Regions from separate parts of the Pseudomonas sp. LBUM1647 genome, predicted to be linked through region 2. Evidence: predicted binding sites of a transcription regulator. Region 2 holds the regulator's gene; each other region holds the start of a gene.
The links. Region 2 encodes sigma-54, which starts transcription at its own class of promoters, with help from an activator protein. Its sites were predicted from a motif close to ANTGGCATNNANNTTGCTNT; they were not measured.
Positions count from the first base shown of each region.

Region 1: a site for sigma-54 is predicted at 2,044-2,063, ahead of ACA059_RS23805 (flagellar basal body rod protein FlgF). Genes of this name have one in related genera too.
Region 3: a site for sigma-54 is predicted at 2,262-2,281, ahead of ACA059_RS22355 (CmpA/NrtA family ABC transporter substrate-binding protein). Genes of this name have one in related genera too.

Region 1 covers NZ_CP166809.1:5,176,625-5,180,779, reverse strand. The annotation lists gene ACA059_RS23810 (sigma-54-dependent transcriptional regulator) at 271-1,830, shown strand; gene ACA059_RS23805 (flagellar basal body rod protein FlgF) at 2,118-2,858, shown strand; gene flgG (flagellar basal-body rod protein FlgG) at 2,904-3,689, shown strand; gene flgH (flagellar basal body L-ring protein FlgH) at 3,742-4,155, shown strand, end outside.
Region 2 covers NZ_CP166809.1:1,032,902-1,037,056, reverse strand. The annotation lists gene lptA (lipopolysaccharide transport periplasmic protein LptA) at 1-129, shown strand, start outside; gene lptB (LPS export ABC transporter ATP-binding protein) at 129-854, shown strand; gene ACA059_RS04555 (RNA polymerase factor sigma-54) at 1,039-2,532, shown strand; gene hpf (ribosome hibernation-promoting factor, HPF/YfiA family) at 2,607-2,915, shown strand; gene ptsN (PTS IIA-like nitrogen regulatory protein PtsN) at 2,928-3,392, shown strand; gene rapZ (RNase adapter RapZ) at 3,395-4,155, shown strand, end outside.
Region 3 covers NZ_CP166809.1:4,869,613-4,873,767, reverse strand. The annotation lists gene ACA059_RS22365 (nitrate/nitrite transporter) at 1-18, opposite strand, end outside; gene ACA059_RS22360 (ANTAR domain-containing response regulator) at 339-914, opposite strand; gene ACA059_RS22355 (CmpA/NrtA family ABC transporter substrate-binding protein) at 930-2,141, opposite strand; gene ACA059_RS22350 (quinone-dependent dihydroorotate dehydrogenase) at 2,372-3,391, shown strand; gene rmf (ribosome modulation factor) at 3,707-3,922, opposite strand.

The DNA of each region.
Region 1 (4,155 bases), 2.7 Mb from region 2:
TGCTAGGGGATTTCGTTCTTGTTATGTCCTGCTATGGACCTAGAAATACCTCAAGAAATGCAGTGTTGCAGCACGCGAGTCGCGCCGTGCGTAGGAAAATTCATCGATTTTCGTAAAGTTTTCGTTACGGTATGGCTGTTGTGGCGCAGGGATTGGTATTTCCGGGTTTGAAATGGCGTGCAGGTGTCACATAATCTTGACGACAAAGTTGGCGCCTGCGCAGAAAATTCCTGGCTCAGGCCCTCGATCTCTCCTGTTTCGGGCCTTTATATGCGTATCAAAGTTCACTGCCAGAACCGCATCGGTATCCTGCGCGACATTCTCAACCTGCTGGTGGAGTACGGGATCAACGTCGCTCGCGGCGAGGTCGGCGGTGAGCATGGCAACGCGATCTACCTGCATTGCCCGAACCTGATCAACATTCAGTTTCAGGCGTTGCGGCCGAAATTCGAATCGATTGCCGGGGTCTTCGGCGTCAAGCGTGTAGGGCTGATGCCCAGCGAACGTCGGCACATGGAGCTCAATGCGTTGCTCGGCGCCTTGGAGTTTCCGGTGCTGTCGATCGACATGGGCGGCTCGATCGTCGCGGCCAACCGCGCCGCGGCGCAGTTGCTCGGCGTGCGGGTAGATGAGGTGCCGGGGATTCCGCTGTCGCGTTACGCGGAGGATTTCGACTTGCCGGAACTGGTGCGCGCCAACAAGTCACGGATCAACGGCTTGCGGGTGAAGGTCAAGGGCGACGTGTTTCTCGCCGACATCGCACCACTGCAATCAGAGCATGACGACAGCGAAGCCATGGCCGGCGCGGTACTCACGCTGCACCGCGCCGACCGGGTCGGTGAGCGCATCTATAACGTTCGCAAGCAGGAGTTGCGCGGTTTCGACAGCATTTTCCAAAGCTCGAAGGTGATGGCCGCGGTGGTGCGCGAAGCCCGACGCATGGCGCCGCTGGATGCGCCGCTATTAATAGAAGGTGAAACCGGTACGGGTAAAGAGTTGTTGGCGCGAGCCTGCCACCTGGCGAGTCCGCGGGGGCAGTCACCGTTGATGGCGCTCAACTGCGCCGGCCTGCCGGAATCCATGGCTGAGACGGAGCTGTTCGGCTACGGCCCCGGCGCTTTCGAAGGGGCGCGGGCCGAAGGCAAACTCGGTCTGCTGGAGCTGACGGCGGGCGGTACGCTGTTTCTCGATGGCGTCGGGGAAATGAGCCCGCGGTTACAGGTGAAATTGCTGCGTTTCCTGCAGGACGGTTGCTTCCGTCGTGTGGGCAGCGATGAAGAGGTTTATCTGGATGTGCGGGTGATTTGCGCGACGCAGGTCGACCTGTCCGAGTTGTGCGCGCGCGGTGAATTTCGCCAGGATTTGTATCACCGCTTGAACGTGCTTTCACTGCACATCCCGCCACTGCGCGAATGCCTCGATGGTCTGACGCCGCTGGTGGAACACTTCCTCGATCAGGCCAGTCGGCAGATCGGTTGCCCGCTGCCAAAACTCGCGCCAGCGGCGATGGAACGGCTCAGTCATTACCACTGGCCGGGCAATGTTCGGCAGTTGGAAAACGTGTTGTTCCAGGCGGTTTCCTTGTGCGAGGGCGGGACCGTCAAGGCTGAACATATTCGCCTGCCGGACTACGGCGTGCGTCAGCCACTTGGCGATTTCTCGCTCGAGGGCGGGTTGGACGAGATTGTCGGACGCTTCGAGAAAGCGGTGCTTGAGCGTTTGTACTCCGAGCATCCGAGCAGTCGGCAGTTGGGCAAGCGATTGGGGGTTTCCCACACCACCATTGCCAATAAGTTGCGTGAGTATGACGTTGGTAAGGACAATAGCTGAAGATTAAAAGATCGCAGCCTCGTTGCACTCGACAGCTCCTACATTGGAATGCGTTTCACTGTAGGAGCTGTCGAGTGCAACGAGGCTGCGATCTTCTGATCTTTGCCGCGAAGCGGCATAACACCGCCGGTTTTTCGTCTTCGACACAATTCTCCAATCCCTCCTGGCTCCCTCAAGTCCTTTGTTTGCCGGGCCCTGCGCCGCCAGAAAAAAGTTGGTCTGCAAATTGCTTATGGCTCAGCAGTACAGCAGTGGGCGGCAAACGTCCGGCATGCAGAGGAAAGAGTGTGGACAAGTACCTTTATGTGGCAATGACCGGCGCCAGCCAGAATGCACTGGCGCAGAAGGCTCATGCCAACAACCTGGCGAACATCTCCACCAACGGCTTCCAGAAAGACCTGGAGCAGGCTCGTTCGATGCCGGTGTTCGGTGACAGCTTTCCGGCGCGTGCGTTTGCCCTGTCCGAACGTCCGGCCACCGATTTCTCCCCTGGCGCACTGGTGGAAACCGGTCGCGACCTCGATGTCGCGGTGCAAGGCAATGGCTGGATCGCCGTGCAGAACCCTGACGGCGGCGAAAGTTACGTGCGCACCGGCAGCCTGAACGTCGACGCCCTGGGCGTGCTGCGGGCCGGCAACGGTATGCCGGTGATGGGCAATGGCGGGCCGATTGCCGTGCCGCCCGAGCAGCAAATCGAAGTGGGCGAGGACGGCACCATCAGTATTCGTGCGATGGGTGAAGGTCCGCGCGTGATGGCGGAAGTCGACCGCATCAAGCTGGTTAATCCTGACTTCAAGAACATGACCAAAGGCCTGGACGGTTCGATTCACACCAAGGATGGCAAGCCGGCGCAAGCCGATGCCGACGTCAAACTGGTGTCCGGTTTCCTTGAGTCGAGCAACGTCAATGCCGTGGAAGAGATGACTTCGGTATTGGCCCTGGCCAAGCAGTTCGAGCTGCACATCAAGATGATGAACACCGCCAAAGAAGACGACCAGGCCATGGCTCGGGTCTTGCAGATCAGCTAATTATCAGAACGTCGCGCCGTAAAACAGGCGCACGAGGAGAATCGAATGCTTCCGGCTCTATGGGTTGCCAAAACAGGTCTGTCCGCCCAGGACACCAACCTGACGACCATTTCCAACAACCTGGCCAACGTGTCGACCACGGGTTTCAAACGTGACCGCGCCGAGTTCCAGGACTTGCTCTACCAGATCAAACGCCAGCCAGGCGCCCAGTCGACCCAGGACAGTGAACTGCCGTCGGGTCTGCAATTGGGTACCGGTGTGCGCATTGTCGGCACCCAGAAAAACTTCACCGCCGGCAGCCTGCAAACCACCGAGCAGCCGTTGGACATGGCCATCGACGGTCGCGGTTTCTTCCAGATTCTGCAGCCGGACGGCACGACTTCCTACACCCGTGACGGTACGTTCCACCTGGACTCCAACGGTCAGATCGTGAACGCCAGCGGCTTCGCCCTGGAACCGGCCATTGTCATTCCGAATGATGCCCAGACCTTCACGGTCGGTCGCGACGGCACCGTGTCCATCACCGTTGCCGGCAACGCGGCATCCCAGGTGATCGGCAACCTGCAAACCGCCGACTTCATCAACCCGGCCGGTCTGCAGGCTGTGGGCAACAACCTGTTCCTGGAAACCGCTGCCAGCGGCGCGCCGCAAGTCGGTACCCCGGGCCTGGCCGGTTTCGGCACCACGCTGCAGAACACTCTGGAAACCTCGAACGTCAGCACCGTTGAAGAGATGGTCAACATGATCACCACTCAGCGCGCTTACGAGATGAACTCCAAGGTGATCTCCACCGCCGACCAGATGCTCTCGTTCGTAACGCAGAATCTGTAATCAAGTCTATGAGGCGGCCATCAGGTCGCCTGCAACACCGTGAGGTAGGGTCATGAATCGCTTTGTATCTGTTCTGGCACTGAGTGGGGCCGTCGTGCTCGCGGGCTGCGTTGCCCCGCCGCCCAAGCCCAATGACCCTTACTACGCCCCGGTGTTGCCGCGCACACCGCTGCCGGCTGCCGCCAATAACGGCTCGATCTACCAGGCCGGTTTCGAACAGAACCTGTACAGCGACCGCAAGGCGTTCCGGGTCGGTGACATCATCACCATCACCCTGAATGAACGCACCCAGGCCAGCAAAAACGCCAACTCGCAAATTGGCAAGAACAGCAAGACCGACATCGGTCTGAGCTCGTTTTTCGGGGGCGGCCTGAGCACCAACGATCCGGTGGGTAGCGGCAACCTCAGTCTGGATGTCGGTTACGAAGGCGACCGCGCGACCAAGGGCGACAGCAAGTCCGGGCAG
Region 2 (4,155 bases):
GTCTACGACACCGAGAAAAAGCTTGCGAGCGCCGGGCGCGCTACGGGCAGCAAGGTCACCGAGGCGCGTCCGCGTATCGATATGGTGATCCAGCCGAAGCCGAAAAACGACACGAAAAAGGCCCAGTAATGGCAACTCTGAAAGCTCAGCATCTGGCCAAGAGCTACAAGAGCCGCCAGGTCGTGCGTGACGTCAGCCTGTCGATCGACAGCGGTCAGATCGTCGGCCTGCTGGGTCCCAACGGCGCCGGCAAGACCACCTGTTTCTACATGATTGTTGGCCTGGTACAGGCCGATCAGGGCCGCGTACTGATTGATGACCTGGATGTCAGCCACCAGCCTATGCACGGTCGTGCGAAGGCCGGTATCGGCTATCTTCCGCAAGAAGCATCGATCTTCCGCAAACTCTCGGTAGCCGACAACATCATGGCGATCCTCGAGACCCGCAAGGAACTCGACAAGGCCGGTCGTCGCAAAGAGCTGGAAAGCCTGCTGCAGGAATTCCACATCAGCCACATCCGCGACAACCTCGGGATGAGCCTGTCCGGTGGTGAACGCCGCCGTGTGGAAATCGCTCGAGCACTGGCTACCAACCCGAAATTCATCCTGCTCGACGAACCGTTCGCCGGCGTGGACCCGATTTCGGTGGGCGACATCAAACAGATCATCTATCACCTCAAGGCCAAGGGCATTGGCGTGCTGATCACTGACCACAACGTCCGTGAAACCCTGGATATCTGCGAAACCGCCTACATCGTCAACGATGGCCAGCTGATCGCCGAAGGTGACTCTGCCACCATCCTGGCCAACGACTTGGTCAAGGAAGTGTATCTGGGCCATGAGTTCCGCCTGTAAGCACTGAGGTGTCTGGCTGGTTGCTCGGGCGCTTGTCTCGATAAAAAATCAACATTTTTTTATTGTTACAGCGCTCTAGGCAAACGCTGCAGTTTCGGGCATATAATTTGCTTATGTTTGGCGCTCCGGCGCCCTGTAGTGGATGGCGCATGTGCGCCGGCGAATAAGGTGTTAAGCCCCTGCCATGAAACCATCGCTAGTCTTGAGAATGGGCCAGCAGCTGACGATGACACCGCAGCTGCAACAGGCCATCCGCCTGCTCCAATTGTCGACCCTGGACCTGCAACAGGAAATCCAGGAGGCCCTGGAGTCCAATCCGATGCTCGAACGCCAGGAAGAAGGCGACGACTTCGATAACGCCGACCCCTTGGCCGACAAAGCCGAACAGCAACCCAACGCTGACATTCAGGAGCCCTCCTACCAGGAAACCGCCCCGACGGTTGATAACCTCGAGGAAGGCGACTGGAACGAGCGCATCCCCAACGAACTGCCCGTCGATACCGCGTGGGAAGACGTCTACCAGACCAGCGCCAGCAGCCTGCCGAGCAACGATGACGACGAGTGGGACTTCACCACCCGGACATCGGCCGGCGAAAGCCTGCAAAGCCACCTGCTGTGGCAACTGAACCTGGCCCCGATGTCCGACACCGATCGCCTGATCGCCGTGACCCTGATCGACTGTATCAACAATCAGGGCTACCTGGATGAAACCCTCGAGGAGATTCTCGAAGCCTTCGACCCGGAACTGGACATCGAACTGGACGAAATCGAAGCCGTCCTGCACCGCATCCAGCAATTCGAACCCGCTGGCATCGGCGCCCGCAACCTGGGCGAATGCCTGCTGCTGCAATTGCGCCAGTTGCCCGCCAAGACGCCTTGGCTGGTCGAGGCCAAACGCCTGGTCACCGATTACATCGACCTGCTCGGCAGCCGCGATTACAGCCAGCTGATGCGTCGCATGAAGCTCAAGGAAGACGAACTGCGCCAAGTGATTGAACTGGTGCAGAGCCTCAACCCGCGCCCAGGCTCGCAAATCGAGTCCAGCGAAGCCGAATACGTCGTTCCCGACGTGATCGTACGCAAGGACAACGAGCGCTGGCTGGTGGAGCTGAACCAGGAATCCGTGCCACGACTGCGGGTCAACGCTCAATACGCCGGTTTCGTGCGCCGCGCCGACACCAGCGCCGACAACACCTTCATGCGCAATCAGTTGCAAGAGGCCCGCTGGTTCATCAAGAGCCTGCAAAGCCGCAACGAAACCCTGATGAAAGTAGCTACTCAGATCGTCGAGCATCAGCGCGGCTTTCTTGAATACGGCGACGAAGCCATGAAACCGCTGGTCCTGCATGACATCGCCGAAGCGGTGGGCATGCACGAGTCGACGATTTCACGGGTGACCACGCAGAAATTCATGCATACCCCCCGGGGCATATATGAACTGAAATACTTTTTCTCCAGCCACGTCAGCACCTCCGAGGGCGGTGAATGCTCGTCCACGGCGATCCGCGCGATCATCAAAAAACTGGTTGCCGCGGAAAATCAGAAAAAGCCGTTGAGTGACAGCAAGATCGCTGGTTTACTGGAGGCACAAGGCATTCAGGTGGCTCGCCGCACCGTCGCCAAGTACCGCGAATCCCTCGGGATCGCGCCTTCGAGCGAACGCAAGCGGTTGATGTAGAGCCACGCCACAGCGTTCCAGTGGCAGGCATTTCTGCCTGCCGCTTTATGCACTGGCAACGAAGGAGAAGCTGTATGCAAGTCAACATCAGTGGACACCAACTGGAAGTGACCGAACCTCTTCGCACCTACATCGGCGAAAAACTCGAACGATTAGAGAGGCATTTCGACAAGATCACCAACGTGCAGGTCACGATGACGGTCGAAAAGCTCAAGCAGAAAATCGAAGCCACGCTGCATATTCCCGGCAATGAAGTGGTCGCAAACGCGGAGCATACCGATATGTACGCGGCGATCGACGCACTGACCGACAAGCTGGATAAACAACTCAAAAAGCATAAGGAAAAGACCCAAAGCCTCCTCCAGGGCGCGACCGGTCGTTAACACTCCCAACCCATGATCCGACTTGAAAGCATCCTGACCCCCGGCCGTTCCCTCGTGAACGTGCCGGGCGGCAGTAAAAAGAAAGCCCTCGAACAAATTGCCAACCTTATCCACAAAGAAGTGCCGGATCTGGAGATGCAAGATGTCTTCGAGGCTCTGATTGCCCGTGAAAAACTCGGCTCAACCGGTTTTGGCAACGGCATCGCCATTCCACACTGCCGCTTGAAGGGCTGCACCTCGCCCATCAGTGCCCTGATGCACCTTGATGCACCCATCGATTTCGACGCCATCGACGGCGCCCCAGTTGACCTGCTGTTCGTTCTGCTGGTCCCGGAAGCCGCTACCGATGCGCACCTGGAGTTACTGCGCCAGATCGCCAGCATGCTCGACCGCAAGGAAGTGCGCGAAAAACTGCGCAGCGCCCCGAGCAATGAAGCCTTGTATCAGGTTGTCCTGGACGAGCAAAACGGTCATTAATCATGCGCTTGATCATCGTCAGTGGCCGCTCCGGCTCAGGTAAAAGTACCGCACTCGATGTTCTCGAGGACAACGGCTACTACTGCATCGACAACCTGCCCGCCGGTCTGTTGCCGGAACTGGCCGAACGCGCGTTGATTCACACCGAGCTGGCACAACCGCTGGTTGCCGTATCCATCGATGCGCGTAACTTGCCGAGTCACTTGTCGCGGTTTCCCGAACTACTGGAAGAAGTGCGCAGCCGGCATATCCAGTGTGATGTGCTTTATCTGGACGCCGACGAAGAAACTTTGCTCAAACGTTTCTCGGAAACCCGCCGTCGTCACCCGCTGAGCAATGCCAATCGCTCGCTGGCCGAGGCCATCAACGATGAGACCGCCCTGCTCGGACCGATTGCCGACCTCGCCGATCTCAAAGTAAACACCACCAACCTGAACCTGTATCAGCTGCGAGATACCATCAAGCTGCGCCTGCTGAACCAGCCGGAACCCGGTACGGCGTTCTTGGTGGAGTCTTTCGGCTTCAAGCGTGGCATGCCGGTGGACGCTGATCTGGTGTTCGACGTGCGCTGCCTTCCGAACCCTTACTGGAAGCCAGAGTTGCGCGATCAATCCGGGCTCGACCAACCAGTTGCCGAGTACCTGGCGGCACAGCCGGACGTCGAAGAGATGTTCCAGGACATCTCCACCTACTTGTTCAAGTGGCTGCCCCGCTTTGCCGCCAGCAACCGCGCTTATGTCACCATTGCCATTGGCTGCACCGG
Region 3 (4,155 bases), 3.0 Mb from region 2:
CCAGAAGCTTGAATTCATCGCGCACCTCAGCTGTTAGGAGTCTCGAGAAGGAGTCTTGAGCTTGCAGGTGGGGCGCCGCATCGGCCGCACCACCGGCCCCGGTCTGTGGGGCCAAAACAAAAAAACGCCGCCACCGGATTCGCCAAAGGGCAAATGAGGTGAGCGACGTCTTTGTCGTAGGTGGGGCAACCGCCGTTGGTTACCTGTAGTGATTACCTAGCGAGATCTGTGCCACATCCGGAATTTTTGTTAAGGCAAAAAGATCGCAGCCTTCGGCAGCTCCTACAGGGTGTACGCATCCCATGTAGGAGCTGCCGAAGGCTGCGATCTTTTGCTCTTCAACCCAACAACTCGCTCATGGCGATGATCTGCTCCGCCACTTGAATCAGCTTCTGCTGCCGGCTCATCGCCTGGCGGCGCATCAGGGTGTAGGCCTCTTCCTCGTTGCAGTCCTTCATTTTCATCAACAACCCTTTGGCCAGCTCGATGCGCTTGCGCTCGGCCAGTTGCTGGTCGCGGGCGTTGAGTTGGGCACGCAGGGCCTGGTCACTTTCAAAACGTGCCATGGCGACGTCGAGAATCGGCTGCAAGCGCTGTGCGTGGATGCCTTCGACGATGTAGGCACTGACCCCGGACTTGATCGCCTGACGCATCACATCGGGGTCATGTTCATCGGTAAACATCACAATCGGCCGCGGTTGGTCGCGGCTCACGAGCACCACTTGCTCCATCACATCGCGGCTCGGTGACTCGGTATCGATCAAAATCACGTCCGGACGCACCGTTTCGACGCGCGCGGGCAGGTCGATGGTCAGGCCCGACTCGTCAATCACCTCGAACCCGGCCTCGGTCAGGGCCGCCTTCAGGCGACCGACTTTCTTCGCGGTGTCGTTGATCAGCAGGATACGCAACATATTCGTAGCCTCCTGTCAGCGGCTGGCGAGAAGGGGCGAGCTGTCGCTCATCGCGTGCAACCTGAAACTGCGGGCATAGCCGGCGGGGTCCAGGCCATCCCAGACCTTTCCGTCGATCAACTGGCTGCTGCGCATTTGCTGATCACTCGCGGCCACACCGACGGCGGTGGCGGCCTCTCGATACAAGTCTAGTTGCTGGACCTGGCGGGCCACGCCCAGGTAATCCGGGTCGTCGCGCAACAAACCCCAGCGGCGGAACTGGGTCATGAACCACATGCCATCGGACAGATACGGCAAGTTGACTTCACCACCACCATGGAAACGCAGGGCGTGCGGGTCTTGCCAGCGATTACCCAGGCCATCGGCGTAGTCACCGAGCAATCGCGGTTCGATGCAGTCGAGCGGTGCGTCGAGGTATTCGGGCGCGCTCAAGAGCTTCGCGGTGCTGCGGCGATTTTCTGTGCTTTGTTCGATGAAGCGGCTGGCTTCGAGGATCGCCATCACCAGCGCCCGTGCGGTGTTGGGGTATTGCTCGACAAAGGCGCGGGTGCAACCGAGGACTTTTTCCGGATGATCGGGCCAGATGGTCTGGGTTGTGGCCATCGTGAACCCCAAGTTTTGCTGCACCGCGCTGGCGGACCATGGCTCGCCGACGCAGAAGCCGTCGATGCGCCCGGCTTGCAGGTGCGCGACCATTTGCGGCGGCGGCACGACCACGCTGTCGACGTCCTGCAACGGATGAATACCCTGACTCGCGAGCCAGTAATACAGCCACATGGCGTGGGTGCCCGTAGGAAATGTCTGGGCGAAGGTGAGTTTTGGGCGACTTTGGTGCACGTGCCGGTCCAGCGCTTCAGGACTGATCACGCCCAGAGCCTGCAAGCCATGGGAGAGGTTGATGCTCTGGCCATTCTGATTCAGGCCCATGAGCACCGCCATCTCGGTCGACGCGACACCACCGATGCCCAAATGCACGGCGTAGATCAAACCGTACAGGCTGTGGGCGGCATCGAGTTCGCCACTGACCAGTTTGTCCCGCAGGTTGGCCCAGGACGACTGGCGCTTGAGGTTCAGGGTCAGGCCATAAGGTTGGGCAAAGCCCTGCGTGGCCGCGACCACCATGGAGGCGCAGTCACTCAGGGCCATGAAGCCGAGGTTGATTTCGGTCTTTTCGGGGGCATCGCTGCCGTTTACCCAGGCCAGAGGGCCCGCTGTGGTTTCATTCATGGCTAAACACCTTCCAAAAAAAAAGCGCCGTACCGGGCTGCTTGCCAGGGCAAGGCCAAGTGACGACGCCTTTGTCTTTCGACTCATCCCGCCGTTGGCATGAGTGCTGATGTCAGTGACGGTGCAAGGCATATGCCATCGTTCGCTGATTTTGTCGCGCGCCTCGCCTGCAACCCCGATGCCCGGCTATAATCGCCGCCACTTTTCGTAGCCCAGAGTCAAACCCGCCCATGTACACCCTGGCCCGTCAGCTGTTGTTCAAACTTTCCCCGGAAACCTCCCACGATCTGTCCCTGGACCTGATCGGCGCGGGCGGGCGTTTGGGCCTCAACGGCTTGCTGTGCAAGGCACCGGCGAAAATGCCGGTGACCGTCATGGGCCTGGACTTCCCGAACCCGGTAGGTCTGGCAGCCGGTCTGGACAAGAACGGCGCGGCCATCGACGGTTTTGCCCAACTGGGTTTTGGTTTCGTCGAAATCGGCACCATCACCCCGCGTCCGCAGCCGGGCAACCCGAAGCCACGCATTTTCCGTCTGCCGGAAGCCGAGGCGATCATCAACCGCATGGGGTTCAACAACCTCGGCGTCGATCACCTGCTGGCTCGAGTGGCGGCGGCCAAGTTCAAGGGCGTGCTGGGCATCAATATCGGCAAAAACTTCGATACCCCGGTTGAGCGGGCGGTCGACGACTACCTGATCTGTCTGGACAAGGTCTACGCCCACGCCAGCTACGTGACGGTCAACGTCAGTTCGCCGAACACCCCTGGCCTGCGCAGCCTGCAATTCGGCGATTCGCTGAAGCAATTGTTGGCCGACCTGGCGACGCGCCGCGCAGAACTGGCGCTGCGCCACGGCAAACATGTACCTCTGGCGATCAAGATTGCGCCGGACATGACCGACGAAGAAACCGCTCAGGTCGCGCAAGCGCTGATCGAAACCGGGATGGACGCGGTGATCGCCACCAACACCACCTTGAGCCGCGTCGGCGTAGAAGGCATGGAGCACGGGGACGAGGCGGGCGGTCTGTCCGGCGCACCGGTTCGTGACAAGAGCACCCACACCGTGAAGGTGCTGGCGGCCGAGTTGGCCGGTCGCTTGCCGATCATCGCCGTGGGCGGCATCACCGAAGGCAAGCACGCGGCTGAGAAAATCGCTGCGGGTGCCAGCCTGGTGCAGCTCTATTCCGGCTTCATCTATAAAGGCCCGGCGCTGATTCGTGAATCCGTAGACGCCATCGCCGCCTTGCGCTAATCCCTGCGGCAAGTGCTTCTGTGGTGAGGTGAGTTATCTGTGGCGAGGGGATTTATCCCCGTTGGGCTGCGAAGCGGCCCCTGTTTTTCCAGCCACACCGCGTCCAATGGATTACGACGGCTTCGCCGCCGAACGGGGATAAATCCCCTCGCCACAGTCAAGCCCCCTCACCACAGGGGTCCATCGCTAAGTTTAGAGCAGGCATAAAAAAGGGCTCCTCGAAGGAGCCCCTGGGCCGAAGCCCGCCGCCCGGATGGGGCGTGCGTGGTAAGTCGTTACGTAATCAGATTGTCGTGTCGGAGTGTGTGCCCTGTGTTAGCCGACGGCGTGAAGTTCGTTGAGTCTATGGATTCCCGCAGTGCCGGTCATACCGTCCCAGTTGTCGCCGCGTCCTTCTCGCCAGCCGTTAATCCAGGCTTGGCGTACCGACGGTAGAGTAAATGGGCAAAGCTCACGGGATTTGCCACCAACGCCATATTGATATCCGCGCAAAAATGCTCTTTCCAACGGATCACGCTTAAGTCTTCTCATAGGGTGTTGCCCTCACTTGTTGACTGTATTTATCGCGTCGACCTCAATTGAGGTCTGGCAGAAAAACTCCTGCCGTTGGGGCTCGCTGCCGGCGTCGCGAGCCAAGGTGTTGACGTCATTGCGGCGTCAACCTGTATTGAGTTCTAACCAATGCGTCACATCGAGGGAATGATCGTTTTGTCATAAGGACGTAACGATAAAGATGGTATGGCGATAAGTAACACGATGTTGTC